DNA from 2 places in the Streptomyces europaeiscabiei genome. Region 2 is predicted to be linked to the other one. Evidence: riboswitches for the same ligand, from Rfam matches in the RefSeq annotation. Region 2 holds a riboswitch; the other holds the start of a gene.
The links. A riboswitch is a leader RNA that binds a small molecule or an ion and turns the genes downstream of it on or off. The one in region 2 is predicted to bind glycine.

Region 1: another riboswitch for glycine. It lies ahead of gcvP (aminomethyl-transferring glycine dehydrogenase); the one in region 2 lies ahead of gcvT (glycine cleavage system aminomethyltransferase GcvT).

Annotation. Positions count from the first base shown of each region.
Region 1 is NZ_CP107841.1:1,766,028-1,771,132, reverse strand. Features, by position in the region: gene OG858_RS07525 (DNA polymerase IV) at 1-971, shown strand, start outside; gene OG858_RS07520 (PRC-barrel domain-containing protein) at 1,141-1,509, opposite strand; glycine riboswitch at 1,635-1,731, shown strand; gene gcvP (aminomethyl-transferring glycine dehydrogenase) at 1,904-4,789, shown strand; gene OG858_RS07510 (DUF5999 family protein) at 4,906-5,105, opposite strand, start outside.
Region 2 is NZ_CP107841.1:7,301,170-7,306,274, reverse strand. Features, by position in the region: gene OG858_RS32080 (enhanced serine sensitivity protein SseB) at 1-670, opposite strand, end outside; gene OG858_RS32075 (AAA family ATPase) at 852-1,520, opposite strand; glycine riboswitch at 1,744-1,840, shown strand; glycine riboswitch at 1,841-1,966, shown strand; gene gcvT (glycine cleavage system aminomethyltransferase GcvT) at 2,002-3,129, shown strand; gene gcvH (glycine cleavage system protein GcvH) at 3,304-3,681, shown strand; gene glyA (serine hydroxymethyltransferase) at 3,700-4,965, shown strand; gene OG858_RS32055 (L-serine ammonia-lyase) at 5,072-5,105, shown strand, end outside.

The sequences.
Region 1 (5,105 bases), 5.5 Mb from region 2:
CGCGGTTGCGCGCGGACATACGGGTGGTGACCGCGTTGACGGGATCCGTCGGGCTCGCGGCCTGCAAGATGCTCGCGAAGATCGGCTCCGAGCAGGCCAAGCCGGACGGGCTGGTGCTGATCGAGCCCGGGACCGAGCGGGCGTTGCTGGGGCCGATGTCCGTGCGGATCCTGCCGGGGGTGGGGCCGGCGACCGGGGACCATCTGCGGCGGGCCGGGATCACCACGGTCGAGGAGATCGTGGAGGCGGGGGAGGACGAGGTCGTTCGGCTGCTGGGAAAGGCCCATGGGCACGGGCTGTACGCGATGGCGCTGGCGCGGGACGACCGGGCGGTGGTGGCCGAGCGGGACACGAAGTCGGTGTCGGTGGAGGACACGTACGACGTGGACATCCATGACCGGGTGCGGGTCCGGATGGAGGTGCAGCGGCTTGCGGACCGGTGCGTGCGGAGGTTGCGGGGGGCCGGGCTGTCGGGCCGGACGATCGTGTTGAAGGTGCGGCGGTACGACTTTTCGACGCTGACCCGGTCGGAGACGTTGCGTGGGCCCACGGACGACCCTGCGGTGGTGCGGGAGGCGGCGGCGCGGCTGCTGGAGGCCGTGGACACGACGGGTGGGGTGCGGTTGCTGGGGGTGGGGGTGAGCGGGCTCGCCGACTACACGCAGGAGGACTTGTTCGCGCAGGCGGCGGGGGAACCGGAGCCCGTGGAGGAAGAGGCCGGGGCCGCTGCGGAGGTGCCCGCGGTGGAGGAGAGCGCGGGTGCGGAGCGGCAGTGGAGGGCCGGACATGACGTACGGCATACCGAGTACGGGCATGGGTGGGTGCAGGGGAGCGGGCTGGGGCGGGTGACCGTGCGGTTCGAGACGCCGCTCGACGTGGGGCCGGGGCGGGTGCGGACCTTCAGGACGGGCGATCCGGCGCTGGAGCCGGCGGAGCCGTTGCCGCTGGTGCCGGACGGGGTGCGGGGCTGAGGCGGGCGGGGACCGCCTGTCCTGTCTGCGCCGCCGTCGTGGAGCGCCGGTGGGGCGGGCCGGAGGAGGGCGTGAGGAAGCGACGTGAGGGAGGGCCCGGCCAGGCAGGCGAAGTCAAGGAGCGTGGGGAAGGGGGAGGAGAGGCCACGGACTCCCCCGGTGCCATCGGTCAGACGTCTTCCTGCCCCGCGACGTTTCCGAAGTTGCGGTCCATGGGTGGGGGCGGGGCTATGTCCAGGCCGTAGTGGTGGTAGAGCTGGAGTTCTTGCTCCGGGGAGAGGTGGCGGCCTACGCCGAAGTCGGGGGCGTCCTTGATGAGGGTGCGGTCGAAGGGGACATGGAGGGTGCCTTCGATCAGTTCGCTGGGCTCCAGGGGGACGAAGGCGTCACGGCCGAAGAACCCCATGCGTATCGCGGCCCACTCGGGGATGCCGGTGGCGTCGTCCAGGTAGACCTCGTCCACGGTGCCGATCTTGCTGCCCTTGCGGTCGAACGCCTTGCGGCCGATCAGGTTGCGCGGATCGATGTCGGTCTGCACGGGCCCTCCAAGTGGTTCGCAGAGGAGTCGCAAATCATCCCTCACCCCTACGAAAAGGCACAACGGGGAAGGTGGCCACTCGAAGACTCGTGCGTGGGTCGCGCTGATACCCTGGCAGCGGCTGCTGACCCCGTGCGGGAGAGTCCTCCGGACACCATCCGGAGGCGCCGAAGGAGCAACTCCTCCCCGGAATCTCTCAGGCTCACGTACCGCACGGACGAGGTCACTCTGGAAAGCAGAGCGGGTGTCACGGCTTCCGCTCTCACCGACGGTGAAAGCCGGTTCGTTCCTGGACCGGTGAAGCTCTCAGGTTGAGATGACAGAGGGGGAGGCCGTCGGGGCGCCCGTGCCGTGGTGCCCCTCGAAGGTCGTGTCAGACCAGGAGGCCTCCGCAATGACCGCCCATCGCATTCCGCTCTCCGAGCTCGAACAGGGAATCCCCTTCGAGCGGCGCCATATCGGCCCAGATGTCGAGGCGCGGGCCAAGATGCTCGCGCACGTCGGGTACGGCTCGCTCGACGAGCTGACGGCGGCCGCGGTCCCGGAAGTGATCAAGAACGCCGAGGCGCTGGACCTTCCCGGCGCGCGGACCGAGGCCGAGGTGCTCGCCGAGCTGCGTTCGCTCGCGGACCGCAACCAGGTGCTCGGCTCGATGATCGGGCTCGGGTACTACGGGACGTTCACGCCGCCCGTCATCCTGCGGAATGTCATGGAGAACCCGGCCTGGTACACCGCTTACACGCCGTACCAGCCCGAGATCTCCCAAGGGCGACTCGAGGCTCTTCTCAATTTCCAGACCATGGTGGCCGAGCTGACCGGTCTGCCCACCTCCGGGGCCTCCCTGCTGGACGAGGGCACTGCTGCCGCCGAGGCCATGGCGTTGTCCCGCCGTATGGGGAAGAACAAGAAGGGGCTCTTCCTCGTCGACGCGGACGTGCTGCCGCAGACGATCGCCGTGATCGAGACCCGTGCAGAGCCGACCGGCGTCGAGGTCGTCGTCGCCGACCTCGGCGCGGGGATTCCGGCCGACATCGCCGGGCGGGAGATCAACGGGGTGCTGCTCCAGTACCCGGGCGCCTCCGGTGTCGTACGGGATCTGAAGCCTGTCATCGAGCAGGCGCACGCACTCGGCGCGCTCGTGACCGTCGCCGCCGATCTGCTGGCGCTGACGCTGCTCGCGTCCCCCGGTGAGCTGGGCGCCGACATCGCGGTCGGGACGACGCAGCGGTTCGGTGTGCCGATGGGCTTCGGTGGGCCGCACGCGGGCTACATGGCCGTGCAGGAGAAGTTCGCACGCAGCCTGCCCGGACGGCTCGTCGGGGTCTCCGTGGACGTGGACGGGCACAAGGCGTACCGGCTCGCCCTGCAGACGCGGGAGCAGCACATCCGCCGGGAGAAGGCGACCAGCAACATCTGCACGGCGCAGGTGCTGCTCGCCGTGATGGCCGGTATGTACGCCGTTTACCACGGGCCGGAGGGGCTGCGGACCATCGCCGGGCGTACCCACCGGTACGCCACCGTGCTCGCCGCGGGGCTCGCGGCCGGTGGGATCGAGGTCGTGCACGGGGCGTACTTCGACACGCTCACCGTGCGGGTGCCGGGGCGGGCCGGTGAGGTGGTGGCCGCCGCGCGGGAACATGGCGTGAATCTGCACCTCGTGGACGCCGACCTGGTGTCGATCTCCTGCGACGAGACCACGACGCGGGCGCAGCTGGGCGCCGTGTGGACCGCCTTCGAGGTGGAGGGGGACGTCGAGGCCCTCGACGCCGCCGCCGCGGACACGCTGCCCGAGGGGCTGCTGCGGTCGGACGACTACCTCACGCACCCGGTGTTCCACGAGTACCGCTCCGAGACCGCGATGCTGCGCTACCTGCGCCGGCTCGCCGACCGGGACTACGCGCTGGACCGGGGCATGATCCCGCTGGGCTCCTGCACGATGAAGCTCAACGCGACCACCGAGATGGAGCCGGTGACGTGGCCGGAGTTCGGGCAGCTGCACCCGTTCGCGCCCGCCGGGCAGGCGCAGGGGTATCTCACGCTCATCCGTGAGCTGGAGGAGGGGTTGGCGGAGGCCACCGGGTACGACAAGGTGTCGCTGCAGCCGAACGCGGGTTCGCAGGGTGAGCTGGCCGGTCTGCTGGCCGTACGCGGGTACCACCGGGCCAATGGCGACGAGCAGCGGACCGTGTGCCTCATCCCGTCCTCCGCGCACGGCACGAACGCGGCGAGCGCCGTCATGGCCGGCATGAAGGTCGTCGTCGTGAAGACCGCCGAGGACGGCGAGATCGACGTCGAGGATCTGCGGGCGAAGATCGAGCAGTACAGCGACGAGCTGTCCGTGCTGATGATCACGTATCCGTCGACGCACGGGGTGTTCGAGGAGCACGTGGCCGACATCTGCGCGCAGGTGCACGATGCGGGCGGTCAGGTGTACGTCGACGGCGCCAACCTCAACGCACTGGTGGGTCTCGCCAAGCCGGGGCACTTCGGTGGTGACGTCTCGCACCTGAACCTGCACAAGACGTTCTGCATCCCGCACGGCGGCGGTGGTCCGGGTGTCGGGCCGGTGGCGGTGCGCGAGCACCTCGCACCGTATCTGCCGAACCACCCGCTGCAGCCCGCGGCGGGCCCGGAGACGGGCGTGGGCCCGATCTCGGCGGCGCCGTGGGGTTCGGCGGGCATCCTGCCGATCTCGTGGGCGTACGTCCGGCTCATGGGTGGTGAGGGGCTCAAGCGGGCCACGCAGGTGGCCGTGCTCAGCGCCAACTACGTCGCCAAGCGGCTGGAGCCGCACTACCCGGTGCTGTACACCGGCCCGGGCGGGCTCGTGGCGCACGAGTGCATCATCGACCTGCGGCCGCTGGCCAAGTCGACCGGGGTGAGCGTCGACGACATCGCCAAGCGGCTGATCGACTACGGCTTCCACGCGCCGACGATGTCGTTCCCGGTGGCGGGGACGCTGATGATCGAGCCGACCGAGTCGGAGGACCTCGGTGAGCTGGACCGGTTCTGCGAGGCGATGATCGCGATTCGCGCGGAGATCGAGAAGGTCGGCTCGGGCGAGTGGCCCGCGGACGACAACCCGCTGCGGAACGCGCCGCACACCGCGGGCGCGCTCGGCGGGGAGTGGAAGCACGCCTACACGCGCGAGGAGGCGGTCTTCCCGGCCGGGGTCTCGCGCGCCGACAAGTACTGGCCGCCGGTGCGCCGGATCGACCAGGCCTTCGGTGACCGGAACCTGGTCTGTTCCTGCCCGCCGCTGGACGCTTACGAAGCGTAGTCGGGCGCGGTTACGCGTCGGGGCCGGTTCGGAGAGTGCTTCTCCGGCCGGCCCCTCTTGTGTCCGGGCGGACGTCCTGTGCGGGGACGCTCACCCTGCGCGCACGTGAGTGCGGCTCAGGCGGCTGTCATCACCGTGCCCATCGGGCGGTGCGGCGCGATGATCTGGCCGTCAGGCAGGAGCTCACCGGTGTCCTCGAAGAGCAGAACGCCGTTGCAGAGCAGGCTCCATCCCTGCTCCGGGTGGTGCGCCACGAGTCGGGCGCCTTCCCGGTCGGCGGATTCGGCAGTCGGGCACAGTGGCTGGTGCTGGCACA
Region 2 (5,105 bases):
TCTTGGTCAGGGCACGGCCGAGGCCGGCCAGGGGGAGTGCGCGGTCGGCCTCCCAGGAGGCCAGTTCGACGCCGATGAACATGACGGGGTCGGCAGTCTCGACGGAGGCGAGGCAGCGGCGGGCGGAGAGGACCACTCCGGTCGCGGCGAACTCGGCCGAGGCGGCCGCGAGGAAGTCCACGGGGTCGTCCTGCCAGTCCGGCTCGAACAGCCGTACGCGGGCGCCGTTCGCCGATCCGTCCAGCGGGGTCCGCCCGGCCCGGCACAGCTCGGCCACGGCGGGCGGCGGCAACGGCATACCGACGACACCGTCCGGGTTCAGGGCGAGGCCGATCTGCGGGGGCAGGCCGCGCGCGAACTCGACGGCCGGGGCGATCGTGAACGACATGTGACTGCCGGCGACCTGGCGGAACTGCTCCTCGGAGCTGAAGACCGGCACATACGCCTGGCCGTCGAACTCCATCGTGGGCAGATCGAGCTGACCGCTCTGCGGCCCGCCGCCCTCCGGCAGCGGCACCCAGACGAAGCTGCGGGCCAGCACCTCCACGATCCGCGCCCCGGCCTGGGGCACGCCGAGCGACGCGGACAGCACCTCCTCGAGCTCGTTGCCGGGCCACCCGCCGTGCCCGTGGGGATGTGCCTGTGCCGGAAAGTCCGCCGGGAAGTCCATCTGCTGCCTACCGCTTTGCTCCGTGATGCTGTTGTCCCTGCACCTTAATGCCACCGACTCGCCGGGGCGCCCCTCAAGGAACGCGGGACAGCGCCGACCGGCGGCTCGGCCGCGTGGGCGCGACCAGCCACGCCGTACCCGCGGTCCGCGACGCACAGCACCCCCGACGCTCTCCCGGATCTCACCCCCCGAAGTCGATCCGCTTCAAGACGTCCGCCGCGGCCCGATCGATGATCACCGCTGCCCCGCACCCCTCCGGCAGCCTGCCCCGCTCCGCCGCCCGCAGCAGCTGCCTCATCGCCCCCCTGTGCCGGGCGAAGGCGTACCGCGACACGCCCCTTCCCCGCTCCCGCTGCCCGTCCCGCGCCTCGTCGGGCGTCACGTCGAGCAACAGCAGATGCAGGGTGCCGCCCCGCCTTCTGGCCTCACGCGCGAGCCAACTTCGTACCCACGCCTGCGCCCCGCAGTCGTGCACGACGACGCCCTCCCCCGAGCGGAGGGCACGCCGCAGGCCCGCGTAGTGCGCGAGGCGCACGAAGGGCCGGTAGGCCGCGTACGGCAGGTGGCGGGCGAAGCGCGCGTCGAAGCGGTCCCGGGTGTCCTGGGAGTCGATCCGGACGCCGGGCACGGACCGCCGCATCAGCGTCGACTTGCCGCTGCCCGGGAGCCCGGTGACCACCACCAGGTCGTCCGGTCCGAAGGACAGTCCGTGGGGGCTCCGCCCAGCACGCTCCCTGAGGTCGCGGACGACCGGCCTCGGGAACGGGCCGCACGCCTCACCGGCCGGTACGACGGGCTGCTTGGGCATGGCGATGCCCGAAGTGGTCGCGTACGCCGTGGTCCTGTTCACCGTGATCGTCCTCCCCAGGGGAATGGGTATGGAGTCCCATCCCCACAGACCGTAAAGAAAAGGTAATGCCCGATCCCTCCTGGTTCAGTCCTCGTATGGCCACAAGACTGCTACGGACCGCTGTGTCTGCCTGTGCTCGTCGTGTCCCCACCTGTGAAAGGTCCCCCTGCCGCACCACGTCGATGCGTGCAATGATGTGCGCGCCAACTGCATACCGGCCGCTTGAATCCGCGCGGGAGAGCTCCCAGCAGTCTCGCTGGGGCGCCGAAGGAGCAAGTCCCTCCCTTGAATCTCTCAGGCTCAGATACCGCGTGGGCGAGGCACATCTGAAAAGCGGGCCGCACCTCTTCTTGCGCAGAGGACGGCTCCACCCAAGGTGCAAACCATGACCACCAGTACGTGCGGTCGTGGTGAACCTCTCAGGTTCCGATGACAGATGGGGAGGATCGCCCTCGCCTGTCATGCCCTGGGAGCAGAACCGATGAGCAGTAGCCCCACCGCTGGATCGCGCCGTACCGCGCTCGATGCCCTGCATCGCTCGCTCGGTGCGACGATGACCGACTTCGCAGGCTGGGACATGCCCCTGCGCTACGGCTCCGAACGCGACGAGCACACCGCCGTCCGCACGAAGGCCGGCCTCTTCGACCTCTCCCACATGGGCGAGATCACCGTCTCCGGCCCGCAGGCCGCCTCGCTGCTCGATCACGCGCTGGTCGGCAACATCGGCGGTGTGAAGCCCGGCCGCGCCCGCTACACCATGATCTGCCGCGAGGACGGCGGCATCCTCGACGACCTGATCGTCTACCGCCTGGGCGAGACCGAGTACATGGTCGTCGCGAACGCCTCCAACGCCCAGGTCGTGCTGGACGCGCTCGTCGAGCGTTCCGCCGGGTTCGACGCCGAGGTGCGGGACGACCGGGACGCGTACGCGCTGCTCGCCGTCCAGGGCCCCGAGTCGCCCGGCATCCTGGCCGCCCTCACCGACGCCGACCTCGACGGTCTGAAGTACTACGCGGGGCTGCCCGGCACGGTCGCCGGGGTCCCCGCGCTGATCGCCCGGACCGGGTACACCGGTGAGGACGGCTTCGAGCTGTTCGTGAAGCCGGAGCACGCCGTCGAGCTGTGGCAGGCGCTGACCAAGGCGGGCGAGGGCGCGGGCCTGGTGCCCTGCGGGCTGTCCTGCCGGGACACGCTGCGCCTGGAGGCGGGCATGCCGCTGTACGGTCACGAGCTGACCACCGAGCTGACGCCGTTCGACGCCGGGCTCGGGCGCGTCGTGAAGTTCGAGAAGGAGGGCGACTTCGTCGGGCGTACGGCGCTGACTGCGGCCGCCGAGCGCGCCGCCTCGGCCCCGCCCCGCGTCCTCGTCGGCCTGGTCGCCGAGGGCCGCCGGGTGCCGCGCGCCGGATACCCGGTCGTCGCCGACGGCAAGGTGATCGGCGAGGTCACCTCCGGCGCTCCCTCCCCGACGCTGGGCAGGCCGATCGCCATGGCGTACGTCGACGCCACGCACGCCGCGCCGGGCACGGCCGGTGTGGGCGTGGACATCCGGGGCAGCCACGAGCCGTACGAGGTCGTGGCGCTGCCGTTCTACAAGCGGCAGAAGTGACACCTTCGTAGTCGTCCGCCCGTAGTCGTGTGCGAGGTCGTACACGTAGTCGTTCGGAAGCGGCACCCGTGTGGACCCCGAGAGTGACACTGGGCACATCCGCGCTGCTCAACAGCGGTTTCAGCAGTCCCCCCCCTTCCTCACCACTCCCCCGCGTACAGGAGAATTCAGGCCATGAGCAACCCCCAGCAGCTGCGTTACAGCAAGGAGCACGAGTGGCTGTCGGTCGCCGAGGACGGCGTCTCGACGGTCGGCATCACGGAGTTCGCGGCGAACGCGCTCGGCGATGTCGTCTACGCCCAGCTTCCCGAGGTGGGCTCCACCGTGGCCGCGGGCGAGACCTGCGGCGAACTGGAGTCCACGAAGTCGGTCAGCGACCTGTACTCACCGGTCTCCGGTGAGATCACCGAGATCAACGAGGACGTCGTCAACGACCCGTCGCTGGTGAACACCGCCCCGTTCGAGGGCGGCTGGCTGTTCAAGGTACGAGTCGCGCAGGAGCCGGACGACCTGCTCACCGCCGACGAGTACGTCGCCCACACCGCCGGCTGAGAGGACGAGGTCGTACGCATGTCGCTTCTGAACACGCCCCTGCACGAGCTGGACCCCGAGGTCGCCGCCGCCGTCGACGCCGAGCTGCACCGCCAGCAGTCCACCCTGGAAATGATCGCCTCGGAGAACTTCGCCCCCGTCGCGGTCATGGAGGCCCAGGGCACCGTCCTGACCAACAAGTACGCCGAGGGCTACCCCGGCCGCCGCTACTACGGCGGCTGCGAACACGTCGACGTCACCGAACAGATCGCCATCGACCGCCTCAAGGACCTCTTCGGCGCCGAATACGCCAACGTCCAGCCCCACTCCGGCGCCTCCGCCAACCAGGCCGCCCTCTTCGCCCTCGCCCAGCCCGGCGACACCATCCTCGGCCTCGACCTCGCCCACGGCGGCCACCTCACCCACGGCATGCGCCTGAACTTCTCCGGCAAACAGTTCAACGTCGTCGCCTACCACGTCGACACCGCCACCGGCCTCGTCGACATGGCCGAACTGGAGAAGCTCGCCAAGGAGCACCGCCCGAAGGTGATCATCGCGGGCTGGTCGGCGTACCCGCGTCAGCTGGACTTCGCCGAGTTCCGCCGGATCGCCGACGAGGTCGGGGCGTATCTGTGGGTGGACATGGCGCACTTCGCGGGCCTGGTCGCCGCCGGACTGCACCCCAACCCCGTCGAGTACGCGGACGTGGTCACCTCCACCACCCACAAGACCCTCGGCGGCCCGCGCGGCGGCATCATCCTGGCGAAGAAGGAGTTCGCGAAGAAGCTGAACTCCTCCGTCTTCCCGGGCTTCCAGGGCGGTCCGCTGGAGCATGTGATCGCGGCGAAGGCGGTGTCCTTCAAGGTCGCGGCCTCCGAGGAGTTCAGGGAGCGCCAGCGCCGTACGGTCGAGGGCGCGCGGATCCTCGCCGAGCGGCTGACGGCCCCGGACGCCCGGGAGGCCGGTGTCGACGTCCTGTCCGGCGGCACCGACGTGCATCTGATCCTGGTCGACCTGCGCGCCTCCGAGCTGGACGGGCAGCAGGCCGAGGACCGTCTCCACGAGGTCGGCATCACCGTCAACCGCAACGCCGTCCCCAACGACCCGCGTCCGCCGATGGTCACCTCCGGGCTCCGCATCGGCACCCCGGCCCTGGCCACCCGCGGCTTCACCGCCGAGGACTTCACCGAGGTCGCGGACGTCATCGCCGAGGCGCTGAAGCCGTCGTACGACGTCGAGGCCCTCAGGACCCGGGTCAAGGCCCTCGCCGACAAGCACCCGCTGTACCCGGGGCTGGGGAAGTAACCCCGACTTCATCGGTACGTAGTCCCGCTCTTCCGGGGCACCGCACACTGGGGAGTGCGCGGTGCCCCACCCCCTGCACCAACCTCCCCCGTTCTGAGGAGTCACCGTGGCCATCTCGGTCTTCGACCTGTTCTCGATCG